2 regions of the Kitasatospora sp. NPDC053308 genome follow, and region 1 is predicted to be linked to the other one. Evidence: riboswitches for the same ligand, from Rfam matches in the RefSeq annotation. Region 1 holds a riboswitch; the other holds the start of a gene.
The links. A riboswitch is a leader RNA that binds a small molecule or an ion and turns the genes downstream of it on or off. The one in region 1 is predicted to bind glycine.
Positions count from the first base shown of each region.

Region 2: linked by a shared signal. The riboswitch ahead of gcvT (glycine cleavage system aminomethyltransferase GcvT) and the one ahead of gcvP (aminomethyl-transferring glycine dehydrogenase) in region 1 are both predicted to bind glycine.

Region 1 covers NZ_JBVJJY010000010.1:251,911-263,290, forward strand. Annotated here, with positions in the region: gene gcvP (aminomethyl-transferring glycine dehydrogenase) at 1-2,789, opposite strand, end outside; glycine riboswitch at 2,892-3,024, opposite strand; glycine riboswitch at 3,026-3,129, opposite strand; gene ACZ6Y7_RS23505 (PRC and DUF2382 domain-containing protein) at 3,355-4,383, shown strand; gene ACZ6Y7_RS23510 (MFS transporter) at 4,932-6,428, shown strand; gene ACZ6Y7_RS23515 (DNA polymerase IV) at 6,574-8,046, opposite strand; gene ACZ6Y7_RS23520 (SanA/YdcF family protein) at 8,168-8,887, opposite strand; gene ACZ6Y7_RS23525 (MerR family transcriptional regulator) at 8,981-9,625, opposite strand; gene ACZ6Y7_RS23530 (bifunctional nuclease family protein) at 9,886-10,362, opposite strand; gene ftsR (transcriptional regulator FtsR) at 10,460-11,155, opposite strand; gene ACZ6Y7_RS23540 (FHA domain-containing protein) at 11,335-11,380, opposite strand, start outside.
Region 2 covers NZ_JBVJJY010000005.1:440,946-452,325, forward strand. Annotated here, with positions in the region: gene ACZ6Y7_RS15235 (L,D-transpeptidase) at 1-204, shown strand, start outside; gene ACZ6Y7_RS15240 (ATP-binding protein) at 344-889, shown strand; gene ACZ6Y7_RS15245 (DMT family transporter) at 1,384-2,322, shown strand; gene ACZ6Y7_RS15250 (L-serine ammonia-lyase) at 2,442-3,809, opposite strand; gene glyA (serine hydroxymethyltransferase) at 4,010-5,290, opposite strand; gene gcvH (glycine cleavage system protein GcvH) at 5,375-5,752, opposite strand; gene gcvT (glycine cleavage system aminomethyltransferase GcvT) at 5,852-6,973, opposite strand; glycine riboswitch at 7,205-7,309, opposite strand; gene ACZ6Y7_RS15270 (enhanced serine sensitivity protein SseB C-terminal domain-containing protein) at 7,494-8,297, shown strand; gene ACZ6Y7_RS15275 (enhanced serine sensitivity protein SseB C-terminal domain-containing protein) at 8,414-9,358, shown strand; gene ACZ6Y7_RS15280 (ABC transporter permease) at 9,818-10,807, shown strand; gene ACZ6Y7_RS15285 (ABC transporter substrate-binding protein) at 10,862-11,380, shown strand, end outside.

The sequences.
Region 1 (11,380 bases):
GCCGGGAAGACGGCCTCCTGCCGCGAGTAGCCGTGCGCCCAGTCGCCGGCCAGCGCGGCGGCGGTGTGCGGGGCGTTGCGCAGCGGGTTGTCCTCGGCCGCCCACTCGCCCGAGCCGACCTTGTCGATCTCGGCCCGGATCGCGATCATCGTGTCGCAGAACCGGTCGATCTCGTGCAGGTCCTCGGACTCGGTCGGCTCGATCATCAGCGTGCCGGCCACCGGGAAGGACATCGTCGGCGCGTGGAAGCCGTAGTCGATCAGGCGCTTGGCGATGTCGTCCACCGTCACGCCCGTCTCCTTGGTCAGCGGACGCAGGTCGATGATGCACTCGTGCGCGACCAGCCCGCCCGGACCGGTGTAGAGCACCGGGAAGTGCGGCGCCAGGCGCTTGGCGATGTAGTTGGCGTTCAGCACCGCGACCTGGGTCGCGTGCTTGAGGCCCTCGCCGCCCATCAGCCGGACGTACGCCCAGGAGATCGGCAGGATCGCCGCCGAACCCCACGGCGCGGCCGAGATCGGGCCGACGCCGGTGGCCGGGCCGGCCTCCGCCTGCAGCGGGTGGTTCGGCAGGTACGGCGCCAGGTGGGCGCGCACCGCGACCGGGCCGACGCCCGGGCCGCCGCCGCCGTGCGGGATGCAGAAGGTCTTGTGCAGGTTCAGGTGCGAGACGTCCGCGCCGAACTTGCCCGGCTTGGCGAGGCCGACCAGGGCGTTCAGGTTGGCGCCGTCCACGTACACCTGGCCGCCGGCCTCGTGCACCAGGGCGCAGATCTCGGTGATCTGGGTCTCGTACACGCCGTGGGTCGACGGGTAGGTGACCATCAGCACCGACAGGCTGTCGCGGTGCTGCTCGATCTTGGCCTTCAGGTCCTCGACGTCCACGTCGCCGTCGACCAGCGTCTTCACCACGACGACGCGCATGCCGGCCATCACCGCGGAGGCGGCGTTGGTGCCGTGCGCCGAGGACGGGATCAGGCAGACGTCGCGCTGGGTGTCGCCGTTGGCGTGGTGGTAGGCGCGGACGGCCAGGAGGCCGGCCAGCTCGCCCTGCGAGCCCGCGTTCGGCTGGATCGACACGGCGTCGTAGCCGGTCACCTCGACGAGCTGCTGCTCCAGCTGGCGGATCAGCGTCAGGTAGCCCTGGGCCTGGTCGATCGGCGCGAAGGGGTGCAGCTGGCCGAACTCCGGCCAGGTCACGGCCTCCATCTCGGTGGTCGCGTTGAGCTTCATGGTGCAGGAGCCCAGCGGGATCATGCCGCGGTCCAGCGCGTAGTCCCGGTCCGACAGGCGGCGCAGGTAGCGCAGCATGGCGGTCTCGGAGCGGTGGCTGTGGAAGACCGGGTGGGTCAGGTACTCGTCCTCGCGCAGCAGCGCCGCGGGCAGCGCATCGGCGGTCTCGGCGACCTCGGCCGCCTCGACGCCGAACGCGGCCCAGACGCCGGCCAGGTGCTCGCGGGTGGTGGTCTCGTCGGTGGAGACGGAGATCCGGTCCGCGCCGTCCTGGTGGACGTTGATGCCGTGGGCGCGGGCGGCGGCGGCGATCTCGGCGGCGCGGCCCGGCACCAGGGCGGTGACGGTGTCGAAGAACTCGTCGTGCAGCAGCTCGACGCCGCCGGCCCGCAGGCCCTCGGCGAGGGCGGCGGCGTAGTGGTGGGTGCGGCGAGCGATGTCGGCCAGGCCGTCCGGACCGTGGTACACGGCGTACATCGAGGCCATCACGGCCAGCAGCACCTGGGCGGTGCAGATGTTGCTGGTGGCCTTCTCGCGGCGGATGTGCTGCTCACGGGTCTGCAGGGCCAGGCGGTAGGCCCGGTTGCCCTCGGTGTCGACGGAGACGCCGACCAGACGGCCGGGGAGCGAGCGGGCGTACTCGGCGCGCACCGCGAGGTAGCCGGCGTGCGGGCCGCCGAAGCCCATCGGCACGCCGAAGCGCTGCGAGGTGCCGCAGGCGATGTCGGCGCCCAGCGAGCCGGGGGACTTGAGCAGGGTCAGCGCCAGCAGGTCGGCGGCGACGGCGACGATCGCGCCGAGGCCGTGCGCCTGCTCGATGACCGGGGCGAGGTCGCGGACCACACCGGTGGCGCCCGGGTACTGCAGCAGCACGCCGAAGACGCCGCGCTCGGCGACCTCGGCCGGAATGCCCTCGGACAGGTCGGCGACGACGACCTCGACACCGGTCGGCACCGCACGGGTGTTGATCACCGCGATGGTCTGCGGGAGGGTCTCGGCGTCGACCAGGAAGACGCCGCCCTTGACCTTGGTGACGCGGCGGGCCAGCGCCATCGCCTCGGCGGCCGCGGTGCCCTCGTCGAGCAGCGAGGAGCCGGAGGTCGGCAGGCCGGTCAGGTCGGAGACCAGGGTCTGGAAGTTGAGCAGCGCCTCCAGGCGGCCCTGCGAGATCTCCGGCTGATACGGGGTGTACGCGGTGTACCAGGCCGGGTTCTCCATGACGTTGCGCAGGATCACCGGCGGCGTGAAGGTGCCGTAGTAGCCCAGGCCGATCATCGGCTGGAGCACCTGGTTGCGGCCGGCCAGCTCGCGCAGCTCGGCGAGGACCTGGGCCTCGGTCCGGCCGGCCGGCAGGTCCAGGCCGGTGATGGAGCGGATCGCCTCGGGCACGGCGGTCGCGGCGAGTTCGTCCAGCGAGCCGTAGCCGACGGACGCCAGCATCTTCTCCTGCGCGGCGGCGTCGGGGCCGATGTGGCGGTTCTCGAAGGGACTGGCCAGCTCAAGCTCGGTGAGGGTCGAGGCGCCGGTGGGGCGTCCCGCGTTCGGCTGGGCGTTCATGGTGGTCGAGGCCTCCTGGTCACGGACCGGCGGGGGTACGCACGCCGACCGGCCTTCCGCTGCGGACAGCGACTCAGCCACGGCGGGCGGACCCGACAGGCCTCCCCCTCTGTCATCGGGACCTGAGAGCTTCGCCCGCACGGCGCGCTGTGGGCGCTCCGTCGGCTTGCACCGTCGGTGAGGGTGGTGATCGCCGGCTTCCGTGCCGAGACTCCTGCCCTGCTTTCCAGAGTGACCTACCCCACACGGTACGGATGCCTGAGAGATTCCGGGGAGGAGTTGCTCCTTCGGCGCCCCGACCAGCGGTTTTCGCGGTCGGAGACTCTCCCGAGCGGGCTCTGCGGTCGCCGCCCAGGGTACCAGCGGGCGGCCTTCCGATCACGGGTGCTTCCGGTCACCCCGGGTCTACGCGCGTCCCCCGGACAGCCCAGCGCGCAGCCCGTCCGGCGCACCCCGGTCGCGCACGTCCGATTCATGGCATTTGGTGGGGAACTGGCGGACAGGACGGGTGCTCCGGCCGCCGACCCTGCGGGAGTTCCGCAGGCTCAGCGCACTGGAGGAAAGAGTGCAGACCGACATCGACCCCCGCGACCTCATCGGCCACAAGGCGGTCGACCGCAACGGAGACAAGATCGGCACGGTCGACGAGGTGTACCTCGACGATGCCACCGGCCAGCCCGAGTGGGCCGCCGTCCGGACCGGCATCTTCGGCCGGGACGCCTTCGTCCCGCTCACCACGAGCGAGTTCTCCGGCGACGAGCTCCGGGTTCCGTACGACAAATCGCTGGTCAAGGAGTCCCCGGACTTCGGCGTGGGCCAGCACCTGTCCCCCGCCCAGGAGCTCCAGCTCTACCGCTACTACGGCCTCGACACCCCGGCGGACGGCCCCTCGGCCGACGAGACCCACGAGCGGGCCGCCCAGCCCGACCTCGACTTCGGAACCGCCCCGGCCGCCGTCGCGGTGGCCGCCCCGCCGCATGCCCTCCACTCCTCGGAGTCCGGCAGCACCACCTCGACCACCACCCGAACCGCCATGGAGGCCAACATGCGGACTTTGACCACCCCAACCCCCGCCGAGACCTCCCCCGCGCCCAGCATGGAGGCGAAGCTGCATCCGGCACCGATGGCGCCGTCCACTCCGATGCACTCCGCCGCCGACTCGTCCGCGCCCAGCAGCCCGATCGAGATCACCTGCAGCGAGGAGCGGCTGGAGGTGACCACGGAGTGGCACAACGTGGGCACCGCGAAGCTGCGCAAGTACGTGACGACCGAGCAGGTCGAGCGCCGCGTCCCGGTGGTCCGCGAGCGCGTCCGGGTCGAGCGGGTACCGGTCAGCGACGCCGCGCGCGCCTCCCTCACCGAGAAGGAGATCGCCGAGGCCGTCGAAGAGGTCACCCTCCGTGAGGAGCGTCCGGCGGTCCGCAAGTACCTCGCGCCCATCGAGCGCGTCCGGCTGGTCGTCGAGCGCTACACGGACGAGGAGGTGATCCGGGAGGAACTCCGCCGCGAGCACGTGGAGATCCACGACGACACCGCCCCCACCTCCCCCACCCCGGAAGCCTCCCAGCCGAACTCCCTGCGCCCCCTCGCCTGACCCTCACCCGCTCCGCCAGGGCCCCGACTCCCAGAGCCGGGGCCCTTCCCCATGCCCCGGCCCCTCGGCCCAAGCGCCCCACCCGAGGCCCCCGCAGGCAACCGACCAGCCCTCTTACGCCAAAGCGCCTCCACCCCGCGCCCCCAAGCCCGCCGCAGGCGCCCCGCCCCACCGGCCCCTCAGCCAAAGCGCCTCCACCCCACCCCGCCCCGGAGCCCGCCGCAGGCGCCCCACACCGCGCCGCCCCCTCCCCCTTCGCCAAAGCGCCTCCACCCGCCCCCCCAAGCCCGCCGCAGGCGCCCCCGCCCCACCGACCAAGCGCCTCCACCCCGCCCCACCCCGGAGCCCGCCGCAGGCGCCCCACACCGCGCCGCCCCCTCCCCCTTCGCCAAAGCGCCTCCACCCGCCCCCCAAGCCCGCCGCAGGCGCCCCACACCGCGCCGCCCCCTCCCCCTTTGCCAAAGCTTAACCACTCGATATTTGACACTCTGAAGTATCTCCCTGCATGGTTACTTCAGTTCATTCACTATGTACGGGAGGAAGCAACCGTGAGTGAGGCACCCCAGCCCACCACCGCGGCCGAGAAGCAGAGCAGCGCCCGGGTCCTGCCGGCCCTCATCCTGGCGATGCTGTCGTTCAGCGTGGTGCAGACCGCGGTCGTCCCGATCCTGCCCTCGCTGGCCAAGGAACTGAGCGTCTCGGCCTCCAGCATCACCTGGCTGATGACCGCCAACCTGCTCTCCGCCGCTGTGCTGACTCCCCTCCTGGGCCGCTTCGGCGACCTCCGGGGCCGTAAGCCGATGCTGCTGATCTCGCTGGCCGGCCTGGTCGCCGGTTCGGCGCTCGCGGTCAGCACCCACTCCTTCACCTGGCTGATCGTCGCCCGCGTCCTGCAGGGCGCCGGCGGTGGCGTCATGCCGCTGGCGATCAGCATCGTCCGCGACGAGCTGCCGAAGCAGAAGGTGACCGGCGGCGTCGCCGCCATCAGCGCCTCGATGGGCGTCGGCTCCGGCCTCGGCCTGGTCGCCACCGGTGTCCTGCTGGAGCACTGGAACTACAAGTCGATCTTCTGGATGGGCCTGGTCTTCGGCCTGATCGCGGTGGCCCTGGTCGCCTTCCGCGTCCCGTCCGACCCGGTCACCGACAAGGACGGCGGCGCCGACCCGCTCGGCGCGATCACCCTGGCCGGCTGGCTCTCCGCGCTGCTGGTCGCGGTCAGCCAGGGCAACCACTGGGGCTGGACCTCCACCAAGACCCTCGGCCTGTTCGCCGTAGCCGCCGTGGTCGCCCTGGTCTGGGGCATCATCGAGACCAAGGTCGCGCACCCCCTGGTGGACATGAAGATGATGTCCCGCCCGGCCGTGGCCTTCACCAACACGGCGGGCCTGCTCATCGGCTTCGGCATGTACGGCTCCTTCATGGTCATCAGCAACTTCGCCCAGACCCCGGAGAAGCTGACCCACTACGGCTTCACCGCCACCGTCCTGCACGCCGGCGTGATGCTGCTGCCGTCCGCGATCGGTTCGATGGTCGCCGCCCCGGTCGGCGCCCTGCTGATCGCCCGCCGCGGCCCCCGTCTGCCGCTGGTCCTCGGTGGTGTCCTCGGCGCCGTCGCGATGGCCTACCTCGCCGTGCGGCACAGCCACGAGGGCGACCTCTACACCGCCTCGGCGATCTTCGGCCTCGGTGTGGGCCTCGCGTTCGCCGCGATGCCGGCCTACATCAACGGCGCGGTCCCGGTTGAGCAGAGCGGTATCGCCAACGGCATGAACTCGGTGCTGCGCACCGTCGGTGGCGCGATCGGCACCGCCGTCATGGCCGCCATCCTGACCGGCGACACCATGAAGCTGCCGCCGCAGATCCCGCTCTCGCTGCCCACCCTGGACGCGTACAAGCACGCGTTCTGGACGGCGGCCGTGGTCTGCATCATCGCCGGTGCCGTCCCGTTCCTGATCCGCACCGTCAAGCCCGCCGCCCCGTCGGCCGTCGTCGACGGCGCGGCCCGGCAGAACTCCAGCGACAAGCTGGTGAAGACCGACGCCTGACGAGGCGTCCGGCCCCCGCGCTCAGGGACAGGGCGCGGGGCCCCGGTCTCCCGTACGTCGCGAGGGCATCACGAACGTGCGGGGACCGGCACGGTGATACGGCCCCACCCGGTACTCCCCCACCGGGTGGGGCCGTCTTCGTGTCTCAGCCCCCGTCCTCGGAACGGTCCTCCCCACCACCCTCCGGCCCACCACCGGATTCCCCCTCCCCTCCCGCGTCCCCGCCGTCGCCCTCGTCCTCGTCCTCGTCTTCGTCCTCGCGGCGGCGCAGCGGCAGCGGCCGGGCCGGTTCGAGCGCCGGGTCGTCCACCGCGAAGGTCCGCACCCGCCCCGGCTCGCTCCAGGGCGTCTCGAACCGCACGGTGACCCTTCCGACGCCGCTGCCCTGCACCCACCCCGGCCCGAACTCCTCGTGCCGGACGTCCTGTCCGGGCATCCAGCGCCGCACCACGGCCTCCGGCTCCTCCTCCGCCTCCGCGGCCTCGGCCGCCGCCTCCGCGTGCTCCGCCGCCTCCTCCCGCAGGGCCTGCGCGAACAGGTCCTCCTGGGTGTAGTCGGCGAGTTGGGCGACGCCCACGCCGAGCAGCCGGACCCCGCCGGTGATGTCCACCTGCTCGGCCAGCCGGCGCGCGGTCGCGGTGATCACCGCCTCGTCGTCCGTGGGGCCGCCGAGCGTCTCCGAGCGGGTCAGCGTCGAGAAGTCGAAGCGGCGGACCTTGAGGACCACCGTCCGTCCCGAGCGCCCGGCCCCGCGCAGCCGCCGCACGCACCGCGCGGCCAGCGCCTCCACCTCGCGCAGTACCCGGTCCCGGTCGGCCAGGTCGACCTCGTAGGTGTCCTCCACCGAGACGGACTTGGCGTCCTGGTCGGCCACCACCGGCCGTTCGTCCAGCCCTATCGCCATGTGGTGGATCCCGGCGCCGTGCGCCCGCCCGAGCAGCGCCACCAGCTCCGCCTCGCCCGCCTCGGCGAGATCGGCCACGGTGGTCAGCCCGGCCCGCCGCAGCACCTGTTCGGTGGCCGGCCCGATCCCCGGCAGCGCCCGGACCGGCATCGGTCCGAGCACGGTCCGTTCCTGCCCGGGTTCGATCAGCACCAGGCCGTCCGGCTTGGCCTGCTCGGAGGCGATCTTGGCCATCAGCTTGGACCCGGCCGCCCCCACCGAGCCGGTCAGCCCGGTCAGCCGCCGGATGTCCGCCCGCAGGTCCTCCGCCAGCGCTAGCACCAGCCGCTCACCGGTCTCGTGGTCCGTCTCGGCCAGCACCGGGCCGTACGGGCCGGCCTCCAGGTCCACGAAGGCCTCGTCCAGGCTGAGCGGCTGCACCAGCGGCGACAGCTCCCGCAGCAGGCCCATCACGATCTCGCTGACCTGCCGGTAGGCCTCGAAACGGCCGGACAGGAAGGCCGCGTTGGGGCAGAGCCGCCGGGCCTGCGCCATCGGCATCGCCGAATGCACCCCGAACTTCCGCGCCTCGTACGAGGCCGTGGAGACCACCCCGCGCCCGCCGAGCCCGCCGACGATCACCGGCTTGCCGCGCAGGCTCGGCTTGGCCGCCTGCTCCACCGCCGCGAAGAAGGCGTCCATGTCGAGGTGGATGATGCTCGGCAGTGATCGCACCCGCCGATCATCGCGCACGGGTCCGACAGTGCGTACGAACCCGGCCGGGCGACGGGCGACGGGCGACGGGCGACGGGCGATGGGCGAGCGCGGCGGGTGCGGGCGACCGGCTCCGGCCCTCCTACTTCGCCGCCTCCGCCAGCGCCTTCGGGATGCCGTCCTCCGTGGGCCCGAGGAACACCGGGTCCGGCCGTAGCCAGGCGTTGACCGCGGCCTTGCCCGCCCCGGCGATCTCCCGCAGTCCGCCGTACAGCCAGGTCTCGTCGTGCAGCTCGGGCACCCCGACGGCATACGACCGGATCCCCGCCGCCTCGCACAGCGCCAGCGCCCGCCGGACGTGGAAGTCCTGGCTGACCAGCACCGCCCGGTCCACCCCGAAGATCCGGTGCGCCCGGGTGCAGGAGTCCCAGGTGTCGAAGCCCGCGTAGTCCCGGACGACCCGATCCGCCGGCACCCCGTGCTCGGTCAGGTAGGTGTACATCGCGTCGGGCTCGTCGTACTCGACCCGCCCGTTGTCCCCCGTCACCAGGATCGCCCGCACCTTGCCCTCCCGGTACAGGTCCAGCGCGGCGACCAGCCGGTGCTCCAGGTACGGCGAGGGCTTGCCCTGGTCCAGGCCGGCCCCGAAGACCACCGCGACCGGCGCCGAGGGCGCGCTCTCCACGGTGCCCACCCGGTCCCCCGCCGAGAGCCACAGCCAGGCGCTCGGCGCCAGCGCCAGCGAGCAGAGCAGCGTCCCGACCTGGAACACCCTGCGCTGCGTCCGGCGCTGCCGCAGCCGCGCCCGCATCCCTGCGGCTCTGCGCCGCAGCAGCCCCGCCGTCCCCGTGCCGACCCCCATGTGGCCCTCCCTCGATCGTTCGCCAGGCAACACGACGAGGCCGCGGGCCCGGACGGTTCCCCGTCCGGGCCCGCGGCCTCGTCGAACGCTTGCTCAGACCGCCCGGTTGCGCCGCTGGGCGAGCTCGTCGGCCGGGTCCTGCCCGACCAGGGTCTCGCCGGTGTCCGTGCGCTCCGCGTGCAGTCGGCCGAGGGTGAGCTCCAGCTCCTGCCAGACCGCTCCCACCGCGATGCCGAACACGCCCTGACCGCCCTTCAGCAGATCCACCACCTGCTGCGGCGTCGTGCACTCGTACACCGTCGCGCCGTCGCACATCAGCGTCATCCCGGCCAGGTCCGCCTGCTCGGCGGCCTGCAGATGGGCGACGGCCACCCGGATGTTCTGCAGCGAGACGCCCGCGTCGAGCAGCCGCTTCACGATCTTGAGCAGCAGCACGTCGCGGAAGCTGTAGAGCCGCTGGCTGGTCGCCGGGTACGCCGTCCGGACGCTGGGCTCCAGCAGCCCGGTGCGGGCCCAGTAGTCCAGCTGGCGGTAGGTGATGCCCGCGGCGGCGCAGGCCGTCGGGCCGCGGAAGCCGATCAGTTCGGAGGTCGGGGCCAGCCGCTCGATGGCCGGCTGACCCGGCTGCACGGCCGGGAACCGGCTCATCCGGGGCAGGTCGGCGACGGTGCGAGCGGTGCGCGGCAGGTGCACGGCGCACAGGCCTCCCACAACCGCGTCATCGCCGGTGCTGCTCATGCCTGCCTCCGTCCACTTGTGCTGCGGGCAACCCGACTGCGGGCATCGGCCACCCGGACAGCCACTCCTGACGGTAGGCAGTCCCCTATGACCCGTCAACGATCGCCACGCCGGGCCGGACAAGCCACGTCACTCAGGAGAGTGGTTTTTCGTGCCCCTAGTGTGGGTAGACGGACGGTTTTTGGCAAAACGGCGATCCGCAGGGTCACCAGGCCCGTCGACGACTCCTCCGGAGGGGACCTCGACCGCCTCCGTCCGCGCTACTGCGGGCCGCCGCCCCCGAAGTCCTCGGGCGAGACCTGGTCCAGGAACTCCCGGAACTTCTCGACCTCGTCCTCCTGCTCGTCCGGGATCGCGATGCCCGCCTCGGCGAGCACCTCCTCGCTCCCGTAGATCGGCGTGCCGGTCCGCAGCGCCAGCGCTATCGCGTCGGACGGCCGGGCGCTCACCTCGACCCCGCCGGCGAACACCAGCTCGGCGTAGAACACGCCCTCCCGGAGATCGGTGATCCGCACCTCGGTGAGCTGCTGGCCGAGCGCCTCCAGGACGTCCTTGAAGAGGTCGTGCGTCAGCGGGCGCACCGGAGTCATGCCCTGCTGGGCGAAGGCGATCGCGGTCGCCTCGCCGGGGCCGATCCAGATCGGCAGGTAGCGATCTCCCCCGACCTCCCGCAGCAGCACGATCGGCTGGTTGGAAGGCATCTCCACTCGGACACCCACGACGTCGAGCTCATTCACACAGGCAACCCTATGGCTCCGGTCCCGGATATGAAAGCGCAGAGCCGACGCCGCTGGTCAGCGCGGTGCACCCACCGTCCGACGGCCGCCCCTGCGGCTACCCGCGGGTTCGCAGACCGGCCTGGACCATGGCGGCGTGCAGCCGTACGGACAGCGTCGCGAGCTCCCGCGCGGTGGCTTCGGCATGCGCCCTGGTCTGCGGGTTCCGGTGCCGGCGCAGCGGCGCCACGACCTGCTCCACCAGCGCGATCTCGCGGTCCGCCGCCGCCTTCATGGCCCTCAGGTGCCGCGGCTCCAGGCCGTACCGGCCGAGCTCGGCGACCAGCCGGGCCACCTGCAGCGCCTCCCCGTCGTACCCGCCGTCCGGGCCCGGCGCGACCAGCCCGTACGACTCCCACTCGGCGAGCTCCCGCTCCCCGGCCTCGGCGGCCGCCAGCAGCTCAGCGCGCCCCAGCCGGACTCCGGACGGGACGTCCCCGGCGGCCACCAGCTCGCGGTCCGCCTCCTCCATCGGCCCGGGCCGGGCGTCCGCGGCGGAGGGCAGCGCGGGCGGGTTCTCACCGCGCTCGATGGCGTCCAGGTGCTCGCGGATCACCCGCAGCGGGAGGTAGTGGTCCCGCTGCATCCGCAGCACATAGGCCAGCCGGTCGACGTCGGCCGGGCTGAACTTGCGGTACCCCGAGGGCGTGCGCTGCGGCTCGACCAGCCCCTCCGACTCCAGGAAGCGGATCTTGGAGATGGTCACCTCGGGGAAGTCGTCACGCAGGAAGGCCAGGACCGCGCCGATGCTCATCAGTTCGTCGCCGCCGCGCCGCCGCCCGGCGGGCCGCTCCGTGCGGCCCGGCTGCCTGGGGCCCGCGACCACCCCGCGCCAGCCGCGGTCCGCCTGCGGACCGGACGACGCTGGGGTGGCCGCCCCGAGAGAAGAGGAAGGGGTATTCGTATTCACTCGGGCTCCCGCCGACGTTGGTTTCAGTACCCCCGGTTGTGGCCGGCGAAGAACACCAGCCGGTACTTC
Region 2 (11,380 bases), on a different contig from region 1:
AACGCCTTCGGCGAGGACAACGTCAGCCACGGCTGCGTGGGCCTCAAGGACGTCAAGGGCGGTGGGGACTCCACCTCGATGGGCACCTACTACGACGGTTCCCTGGTCGGGGACGTGGTGATCGTGAAGAACTCGACCAAGAAGGAGACGCTCGACCCGTCGAACGGGCTGAGTGGCTGGAACCTGCCGTGGAGCGCCTGGTAGGAGCCGTCGGGGGTCAACCCGGGCTTGACGTGAGCCGGTCCGGGTCGGCCCCGCCATGCACCCGGCATATGCCGACCCGCGCGAGATCGTTTGCTCATTGTCCGTACGCGGCTGCTTGCGTTCCGCAATGATGGTCCGCATGGCGGGTTGGGGCGAAACAGATCAGTCATCGGTTCCCGGGGCCGGCACGGTCGCCGAGGCGTCCTGGAGCGACGTCCAGGGAGGGCTCTCGGCGCTGGAGCGGCTCAGCTCCGAGGAGCTGGAGGAGATGTATTCGGGCAGGCTGTGCGATCAGTCCTCGCCGAACGAGGTGCGGCTGCCGTCCCGGCCGGAGTCCGGCCCGGTGGCGCGCCGCCTGGTGCTCTCCGTCCTGGAGTCCTGGGACCTCCACCAGCACCTGGAGGCCGGGGAGTTGCTCACCAGCGAGCTGGTGTCGAACGCGGTGCGGCACGCCGCCGGTCGCACCATCGGTCTGCACGTCAGCCGGAAGCCCGGCTGGTTGCGGGTCGAGGTCCGCGACTCCTCCCGCGCGCTGCCCTGCATGATCCTCGCCGAGCCCAAGCCGGTGAACGAGCGCGGGCGGGGACTGAAGATCGTCGACGACCTCTCCGACCGCTGGGGCGCGGACCTGCTGCCGCGGGGCAAGGGGGTCTGGTTCGAGCTCAAGGTGCGGGAGCGGGGCTGAGCGGGCTCCGGAAAACACGCGGGGCCCCCGGTGTTCGCCGTGGTCCGGCGGATGGGGGCCCCTGCAAGTCATCGCGTCGGCCAAGGGGGTGCGTGCCGTGCGATGGGCGTCGGCAGTGCCAGGTCGGGCCCGCCGAAGTATGCCTCGACTATCGCACGGATCTCAGCATGCGGGCAAACTGGATGGCTGGGAATCCAAGGTTTGTAACCTAGTTCACCTTTGGATATTGCATAGGTTCACGCCGATGCCTGTGAATATTCATGATCGTGGAGAATTCGCGACATCGGCCGGGAGCCCTGGGTAGCATCGGGCCCGTGGACCTCTACTGGCACGTCGTCCTGCCACCTCTCGGCGCCTGACGGGCGCGCATCGGTGGCTTGACCCCCCTGCCCCGCTTCCGGCCCGCTGAGGCCGCCGCGGGGCTGTGACGTGCGTCCGTTCTCGGAACCCCTGACGGTCTTCGACGACGGAAGTTCACGACTGTGCCGAATCGTTTGTCCGAGCCTGTGCGCTCGATCCCCGCTTCCCGCGCGCCCCGCCCCGCCCGCCGTACCGGCGCGCTCGGCGGACCGGTCCCGATCCTGGGGGCGGCGCTGCTCTGGGGCACCACCGGGACCGCCGCCTCGCTGGTGCCCGCGGGCGCCCCGGCGGCGGGTGTCGGGGCCGCCGCCCTGGTGCTCGGCGGGATGCTGCTGTTCCTCTCCGACCGCTCCGCCCGCCGACTGCCCCGGGCGTGCGGGCCGGTCGAGCGCCGGCTGCTCGCGCTCGGCGCCGTCGCGGTGACGGGCTATCCGCTCACCTTCTACCCGGCGGTGACCCGGACCGGGGTCGCGGTCGCGACGGTGATCGCGCTGGGCAGCGCCCCGGTGTTCACCGGGCTGCTCGGCCGGCTCGCCCGGCAGGGCCGGCCGAGCGGGCGCTGGGCCGCGGCCACCGCGCTGGCCGTGCTCGGCTGCGCGGTGCTGGTGCTGGGCCCCCAAGTCGCCGGGCACGGCGCCGCGGTGGACCCGCTCGGGGTGCTGCTGGCGGCGCTCTCCGGGCTCTCGTACGCGGTGTACTCGCTGATCGGCGGGCGGCTGATCGCGGCCGGGCGGCCGTCCGCCGGGGTGATGGGGGCGATGTTCGGCGGGGCGGCACTGCTGGTGCTGCCGGTGGTGGCGCTGGGCCCGGTGGGGTGGCTGCTGTCGGTCCGGGGAGCGGGTGTCGTCCTGCACCTCGCCGTCGTCACCACCTACCTGGCGTACCGGCTGTTCGGCCTCGGCCTGCGGCACGCCACCGCCCAGACGGCCACCGCGCTGACCCTGGCGGAGCCGGCCGTCGCCGCCGTGCTGGGCGTGCTGGCGCTCGGGGAGCGGCTGCCGGCCGTCTCCTGGTGCGGGCTCGCGGTGCTGGCCGGCGGGCTGGCCCTGCTCGCCCTGCCGGCCCGTCGGTAGCCGCGCTCACGGGCTTCCCGACGACCCGTCGGTCGGAGGGGTGGGCGAAAGCCCCCGGGGTGGAGGGGAACTCCACTCCGAGGGCCGGGGCGCGGGACCGGCGCCCGCTCAGCGCGCGATCAGCACTCGATGACGTTCACGGCGAGCCCGCCGCGCGAGGTCTCCTTGTACTTGATCTTCATGTCGGCGCCGGTCTCCTTCATCGTCTTGATGGCCTTGTCCAGCGAGACGTGGTGCCGGCCGTCGCCGCGCAGCGCCATCCGGGCCGCGGTGACGGCCTTGACCGAGGCCATGCCGTTGCGCTCGATGCAGGGGATCTGGACCAGGCCGCCGACCGGGTCGCAGGTGAGGCCGAGGTTGTGCTCGATGCCGATCTCGGCGGCGTTCTCGACCTGCTCGGGGGTGCCGCCGAGGACCTCGGCGAGGCCGCCCGCGGCCATCGAGCAGGCCGAGCCGACCTCGCCCTGGCAGCCGACCTCGGCGCCGGAGATGGAGGCGTTCTCCTTGAACAGCATGCCGATGGCGCCGGCCGCGAGCAGGAAGCGGACGATGCCGTCGTCGTCGGCGCCCGGGATGAAGTTCAGGTAGTAGTGCAGGACGGCCGGGATGATGCCCGCCGCGCCGTTGGTCGGCGCGGTGACCACCCGGCGGCCGGAGGCGTTCTCCTCGTTGACCGCCATCGCGTAGAGGGTCACCCACTCCATCGCGTTGGCCGGGCCGATGCCCTCGGCGCGCAGCGCCCGGGCGCCCGAGGCGGCCCGGCGGCGGACCTTGAGGCCGCCCGGCAGGATGCCCTCGCGGGTCATGCCGGCCCGCACGCACTCCTGCATCACGGACCAGATCTCCAGCAGCCCGGTGCGGATCTCCTCCTCGCTGCGCCAGGCCTTCTCGTTCTCCAGCATCAGACCGGAGATGGACAGCCCGGTCTCGCGGGTGAGCCGCAGCAGTTCCTCGCCGGTGCGGAAGGGGTAGCGCAGCACGGTGTCGTCCGGCTTGACCCGGTCGGCGCCGATCGCGTCCTCGTCGACGACGAAGCCGCCGCCGACCGAGTAGTAGGTCTTCTCCAGCAGCGTCGAGCCGTCCGCGGCGAACGCCCAGAGGGTCATGCCGTTGGCGTGGTACGGCAGCGAGCGGCGGCGGTGCAGCACCAGCTGGCTGTCCGGGTCGAAGTCGATCGGGTGCTCGCCGAGCAGGTTGATCCGCTTCTCCGCGGTGATCCGCTCGACGTCCTTGTCCGCCTGGTCGACGTCGACGGTGCGGGGCGAGTTGTTCTCCAGGCCGAGCAGGACGGCCTTCGGCGTGCCGTGGCCGTGGCCGGTGGCGCCGAGCGAGCCGTACAGCTCGGCGCGCACACCCGTCACCTGGGCCAGCAGGCCTTCGGACCGCAGTCGGCGGGCGAACATCCGGGCGGCGCGCATCGGGCCCACGGTGTGGGAGCTCGACGGGCCGATGCCGATGGAGAAGAGGTCGAAGACACTGATGGCCACGGGGGACGTCCTTGTCGGGTCTCGTGGAGGGGCTTGCGGGCGGGGCGTGGGGCGGAGCGGGGCTACGGACGGGCGGGGGCCGACACGGGACGGGGCACCGCGCGCACTGTCCAGTGTGCGCGGTGCCCCGGGGCCCCAGGTGCGCCGGCGGGGTGACGCCGGTCACCTGCGGCCGGTCGTCCGCTTCCGGCCGCCGCGGACTACTCCTGGTTGGCCAGGTTCGGGTACAGCGGGTACTTCTCGGCCAGCGCGGTGACGCGGGCCTTCAGCGCGGCGGCGACGGTCTCGTCGAAGGCGGGCTTGAGCGCCTCGGCGATGATGTCGGCGACCTCGCGGAAGTCCTCGGCCCGGAAGCCGCGGGTGGCCAGGGCCGGGGTGCCGATCCGCAGGCCCGAGGTGACCATCGGCGGGCGCGGGTCGTTGGGGACGGCGTTGCGGTTGACGGTGATGCCGACCTCGTGCAGGCGGTCCTCGGCCTGCTGGCCGTCGAGCTGGCTGTTGCGCAGGTCGACCAGGACCAGGTGGACGTCGGTGCCGCCGGACAGGACGGACGCGCCGGCCTCGGCGACGTCGGCCTGCAGCAGGCGCTCGGCGAGGATCCGGGCGCCCTCCAGGGTGCGCTGCTGGCGCTCCTTGAACTCCTCCGACGCCGCGACCTTGAAGGCCACCGCCTTGCCGGCGATCACGTGCTCCAGCGGGCCGCCCTGCTGGCCGGGGAAGACCGCGGAGTTGATCTTCTTGGCGTACTCGGCCTTGGACAGGATGACGCCGCCGCGCGGGCCGCCCAGGGTCTTGTGGGTGGTGGTGGTGACCACGTCCGCGTAGGGCACCGGGTTCGGGTGCAGCCCGGCGGCCACCAGGCCGGCGAAGTGCGCCATGTCCACCATGAGCAGCGCGCCGACCTCGTCGGCGACCCGGCGGAACGCGGCGAAGTCCAGCTGGCGCGGGTAGGCGGACCAGCCGGCGATGATCAGCTTCGGCTGGTGCTCCTTGGCGAGGCGCTCGACCTCGGCCATGTCGACCTGGCCGGTCTTCTCGTCCACGTGGTACGCGACCACGTTGTAGAGCTTGCCGGAGAAGTTGATCTTCATGCCGTGGGTCAGGTGACCGCCGTGGGCCAGGTTCAGGCCCAGGATGGTGTCGCCCGGCTGGATCAGCGCGAACATCGCGGCGGCGTTGGCCTGCGCGCCGGAGTGCGGCTGGACGTTGGCGTGCTCGGCGCCGAACAGGGCCTTGATCCGGTCGATCGCGATCTGCTCGACCACGTCGACGTGCTCGCAGCCGCCGTAGTAGCGACGGCCGGGGTAGCCCTCGGCGTACTTGTTGGTGAGCACCGAGCCCTGGGCCTCCATGACCGCCACCGGGGCGAAGTTCTCGGAGGCGATCATCTCCAGGGTGGTCTGCTGGCGGTGCAGCTCGGCGTCGACCGCGGCGGCGATCTCCGGGTCGAGGGCGTGCAGGGACTGGTTGAGAACCGTCATGGTGTGGTCTTCCCGGGGGAGGAGGGACGGGGGCCGCGGTGCGGGCGGGCCGGCGTGCGCGCGGCCCGCCCGGTCACGAGCGGGTCAGCTGCTGTGGGTGAGCGCGTCGTACTCGTCGGCGCTGAGCAGCTCGTCGGTGGCCTCGACGCGCACCTTGAACAGCCAGCCGCCCTCGAAGGGGGCGCTGTTGACCAGGCCGTTGTCGTCCAGGACGTCCTGGTTGACCTCGGTGACCTCGCCGGTCACCGGGGAGTACAGGTCGCTGACCGACTTGGTGGACTCCAGCTCGCCGCAGGTCTCGCCGGCGGTCACGGTCTCGCCCACCTCGGGCAGCTGCACGTAGACGATGTCACCGAGCGCGTCCGCGGCGTGCTTGGTGATGCCGACCGTCGAGACACCGTCCTCGGCGGCGGTCAGCCACTCGTGCTCCTTGGTGTACTGCAGGTGCTGGGGGTTGCTCATGGCGTCATTCTCCAGGATGGGAAGCGGGTACGACGAAGCGGGCCGCCGCTCGGACGGCTACGACCTGCGTCTATGGGAAAACGGGGGCTGGCCGGGCGGTCAGCGGGCGCGCTTGTAGAAGGGCAGCGCCACGACCTCGACCGGCTCGTGCTTGCCGCGCACGTCCACCGCGACGGTGGTGCCGGGGGCGGCGTGGGCGGCGTCGACGTAGGCCATCGCGATCGGCCGGCCCAGCGTCGGGGAGGGCGCGCCGGAGGTGATCCGGCCGATCGGGGTGGCGTCGGTGGAGACCACGGTGTACTCGGCGCGCGGAACGCGCTTGCCCTCGGAGACCAGGCCGACCAGCACCCGCGGCGGGTTGGCCTCGGCCGCGGCGGCGGCCTGCTCCAGCGCCTTGCGGCCCACGAAGGCGCCCTCGTTGGTGGTCTTGTCGAAGCGGACGACCCGGCCCAGACCGGCGTCGAACGGGGTGAGGTCGGTGGACAGCTCGTGCCCGTACAGCGGCATGCCCGCCTCCAGGCGCAGCGTGTCGCGGCAGGACAGCCCGCACGGGATCAGGCCGCGGCCCTCGCCGGCGGCGGTCAGCGCCTGCCAGATCCCCTCGGCGTCGGCCGGGCGGCAGAAGATCTCGAAGCCGTCCTCGCCGGTGTAGCCGGTACGGGCCAGCAGCACCTCGTGGCCGGCCACCGTGGCCGGGAGGATCGCGTAGTACTTGAGGCCGGGCAGGTCGGCGTCGGTGGTCCCGGCGAGGATCGCGGTGGACTCCGGGCCCTGGACGGCGATCAGCGCGTAGGTGTCGCGGTCGTCGGTGACGACGGCGTCGAAGCCCTTGGCGCGGGCGATCAGCTCGTCGAGGACCAGCTGGGCGTTGGAGGCGTTGGCGACCACCAGGTAGGCGTCCTCGCGCAGGCGGTAGACGATCAGGTCGTCCAGGATGCCGCCGTCCTCGGCGCAGATCATGGTGTAGCGGGCGCGCAGCACGCCGAGCGCGGAGACGAAGCCGACCAGCGCGTGGTCCAGCATCTCGCCGGCCTGCGGGCCGGTGACGGTGATCTCGCCCATGTGGGAGAGGTCGAACAGACCGGCCTTGGTGCGGACGGCGAGGTGCTCCTCGCGCTCGCTGCCGTAGCGCAGCGGCATGTCCCAGCCGGCGAAGTCGGTCATGGTCGCGCCGAGGGCGCGGTGCAGCGCGTCGAGCGCGGTCAGGCGGAGGGACGACATGGCCAGGAACTCCTCGGTCGGGGCACTCGGGGGTGCACGCACCGGACCGGACCCGCTCGGGGGCCGACCCTGCGCGCGGGCATGCGGCGGCGTGGGTCTCCCCATCTGTCGTCGTACCTGAGAGCTTCACCGCCCCGCCGGCCCGCAGCCGTTTCCAGCTTGGGGGACAGCATGGCGGCTTGCACCGTGGGTGGGCGCGCGACATGGCCGTGCGCCGCTTTCCAGATGTGCCTAACCCGTGCGGTAGGGGGGCCTGAGAGATTCCGGGGAGGACTTGCTCCTTCGGCGCCGGCCGTGCCGCCGAGGCGGCACTCCGGGCTCTCCCGCGCGGGTTCGAGCGGCCGGTATGGAGTTGTGGGGCCCGCGGCGCATGCCGTCGGACGCGCACATCATGGCACGTCCGCGCGGAGGAGGGGAGGGGGGACCCGGTCACACGGGCCGACCCGGACGCGGGCCCTAGACTGCTCCGCGTCGGCGCAGCAGAGGGCGGCCGACCGGCAGAGGGCGGAATCGGCGGCGCATGGGGTACCCGGTGGAGCAGCAGCAGGGGTGGGGCGGTCCGGACGGGATGCCCGCGGGCGGCGCGTGGCCGGCCAACGAGCTTGAGCAGGTGCTGACCTCGGCCCTCGGCGACTCGGGGGCGACGCCGCGGGTGATCGAGGTGCTGGGCCGCAGCCGGGTGTGGGTGCCGCTGCCCGCCGGGGCGGACCCACAGGGGCAGTCGCTGGACCTGCCGATCATCGAGCTGGGCGGCGACCCGTACGTCCCGGTGTTCTCCTCGCAGGAGGTGTTCCTGCAGCACGCGCCGGGCCTGGCCTTCGCGATCGCGCCGGTCTGGGAGTTCGCGCGCGGGCTGCCGCTGGGCGTGGGCATCGCGGTGAACCCGGAGGCGCCGGTGGGCATCCCGGTGCCGCCGCAGGGCGTGGCCGAGCTGCGCCGGGGTCCGCGCGAGGACCGCTGGGAGGGCGCCGAGGACCCGGCCGCGCCGACCGGCGGCCGGGTGGCGCTGCGCGAGCCGGTGCCGGGTGAGGACCCGGAGCACTTCCTGGCCGCCTGCCGGGCCGAACTCTCGGCCCTTCCCGGGGTGTTGACCGCCCGCCGGGCGCTGGCCAGCATCGAGGGCGAGCCGACCGTGATGTTCGTGGGCGTCCAGTTGGATCCGGCGGCCCCGGCGGACCCGGCCGCGGTGAACGACGCGCTCGGCCGCGCGCTGGGAACCGCGCCGCTGCCGGGCGGCGTCCACCTCGTACTGCTCGACCTCGCCGACGACCCGGTGGTCGAGTGGCTGCTCACCCGGGTCATGCCCTTCTACGCACGGGCGTGAGCGGGGTTTGTTCGTAGGCACGTCGCCGTGGCGGTGGCCGGTGCCGCGCCATAGGGTGCGTGCAGACGGCCGACGGGCCGGCGGGTTCGAGGAAAGAGGCGCGGCGAGGTGGGCGCATGAGTGCGGGAACGGGAGCGGGCGGGCCCTGGGGCCAGGCGCCGGCCGGGCACCCGGGAGCTGACCCGGGCGCGTTGGAGCAGGCCCTGCGCGAGGTCGCGCCGGAGCGCTACGACGCGTACGAGCGGCTGCTGCACGCGCTCGCCGAGGGCCGGGTCTGGATGCTGCTCTGGCACGGCACGCCGGGCAGTCCGGACGCGCAGTACGGGAACATGGAGATCAGCGGCCACGGCTACGCGCCGGCCGTCACCTCGCCCGAGCAGCTCGCCGCCTCCGGCTGGGCGCGGGCCCACGAGGTCATCTCCGGCCGGGAGATCGCCGCTTCGCTGTACCGCACCCGCTGGGGCCTGTGGCTCAACCCGCACGCGCCCGGCGGGGGCGTCGGCGTGCCCTGGGCGGACCTGCGGCGGATCGCGGCGGGCCTGGACCGGCTGCCGGCCGGGCCGCTGAAGCTGAGCGAGCCGCAGGTCAACGCCCAGCAGTTCTTCGCGCTGCTGGAGCGCCAGGCGAGCGAGGTGCGCGCGGTGCGGGCGCTGCGCCGGGCCTGGGTGCAGCCGGCCGTGGGGGAGCCGTACCTGGCGATCGGCCTGGACCTGTACGAGAGTTCGCCGCCGGCGGTGGAGGCGGTGCGCGCGCTGATGCAGCGGGCGATCGCGGTGGCGCCGGAGGGGCTCGCGGTGTCCACGGTGGCGATGTCGGACGAGTACGACCCGGTGGCGCTGTGGATGCGCGCCCACGCGCGGCCGTTCTTCGACCGGGAGGCCGGACGCCCGGCGACCGGTCCCTACCCGCCGGTGCCGCCGCCCGCGTACCCGGCCCACTCGATGCCGGGACAGCCGGTACCGGGGCAGCCGACGCCCGGGTGGGCGTACGGCACGCAGCCGCCCGCGCCGGGCTGGCAGCAGCAGCCCCAGCGGCCGTGGCCCGGCTACCCCGGGCGCTGACCGGAAAACCGCCGCTCGCCGAAATCCCCACCCGAAGCCGACTTGATTGTCCGTCAAGTCGGCTTCGATGCTTTCCGGACGAATTTCCGCTTGGTCCCCGCGGTCATCTTGACATGCTTGTAACAGCCATGTGAAGAGGTATATGCCGGAGATCGGGGAGGTGCATGCCTGCAGATCACAGTTGGGCATCTGTCGGTTGTCAGGTCTGGCGTAAGCCAAGTCGCATGGCAGAGAGTTCTGCGCAACGCACCGCGCATTGGAACCCCACAAAGGTGAGCGCGAACGCCGACCCGCTCGCCCACGCGACGCCCATCCCGCGTGGTGGCAGCACCTGTGCACGACGCGCTGCCACGAAACACCCGCTCCTCCTAGCACCTTTCGCACGTCCGCAGCCGCACCGCCGAAGCCGGCGACCGGCACCCGTGGGCCGGCCACCGTCGGCGAGGGGACCAACTGACCATGACCGCATCCGTGACCACCGCCGGGAACGAGCCGGAGGCAGCAGCCGCCGCCGGCCCGGCCAAGAAGATCGAGGGCCGCTCCCTCGGCCAGATCGCCTGGACCCGCTTCAAGCGGGACAAGGCCGCCGTCGCCGGCGGCGTCGTGGTGATCCTGCTGATCCTGCTCGCCGTGCTGGCCAAGCCGATCGAGTCGGTGTTCGGGCTCGACCCGGACGCCCTCCACCAGGACCTGCTGGACCCCGACCTGGGCGGTCTCCCGCTCGGCGACTGGGGCGGCATGAGCGGGGACCACCCGCTCGGCATCGACCCCCTGCAGGGCCGCGACCTGCTCACCCGGGTCATCGAGGGCTCCTGGGTCTCCCTGCTGGTCGCCTTCGGCGCGACCGTGCTGTCCAACACCATCGGCACCGTGCTCGGCATCATGGCCGGCTACTACGGCGGCTGGGTGGACACGCTGATCAGCCGCGTCATGGACGTCTTCCTCGCCTTCCCGCTGCTGCTGTTCGCGATCGCGATCTCGACCTCGCTGCAGGGCGGCGCGTTCGGCCTGCACGGCCTCCCGCTGCACATCATGGTGCTGATCTTCGTGATCGGCTTCTTCAACTGGCCCTACATGGGCCGGATCGTGCGCGGTCAGACGCTCTCGCTGCGCGAGCGGGAGTTCGTGCACGCGGCCCGCAGCCTCGGCGCCCGCGGCCCGTTCATCCTGTTCAAGGAGCTGCTGCCGAACCTGGTCGGTCCGATCCTGGTCTACTCGACCCTGCTGATCCCGACCAACATCCTCTTCGAGGCGGGCCTGAGCTTCCTCGGCGTCGGCATCCAGCCTCCGCAGGCCTCCTGGGGCGGGATGCTCCAGGACGCGATCCGGTACTACCAGGTGGACCCCCAGTACATGGTGGTCCCCGGTCTGGCGATCTTCATCACCGTGCTCGCCTTCAACCTGCTCGGCGATGGGCTGCGCGACGCCCTCGATCCCAAGAGCAACTGACCCAGCGTCAGGAACCTCCACCGCCTCCACATCCTCAAGGGGTTGATCTCTCCCATGCGTAGGTCCCGTACCGTCGCCCTGACCGCGGCGGCAGCCGCCGCGGTCCTGGTCGTGACCGGCTGCAACAGCTCGACCAAGAAGAGCGACGACAGCTCGTCCTCCGCTGCCGGCGGTGGCGCCAACGCGGCCACCAAGGGCATCGTCAACGCCTCGGACAAGAAGGGCGGGACGGTCACCTTCGAGATGAAGGGCACCCCGGACTCGCTCGACCCGGGCAACACGTACTACGCCTACATCTACAACTTCTCGCGCCTGTACGCCCGCCCGCTGACCACCTTCAACCCGGCCGCCGGCGAGGAGGGCAACAAGCTCGTCCCGGACCTCGCCGAGTCGATGGGCCAGCAGAGCGCGGACGGCCTGACCTGGACGTACAAGCTGCGCAAGGGCCTGAAGTACGACGACGGCACCCCGATCACCTCGAAGGACGTCAAGTACGCCGTCGAGCGCTCCAACTTCGCGCCGGACGTGAACTCCAACGGCCCGACCTACTTCCACGACCTGCTGGTCGACAAC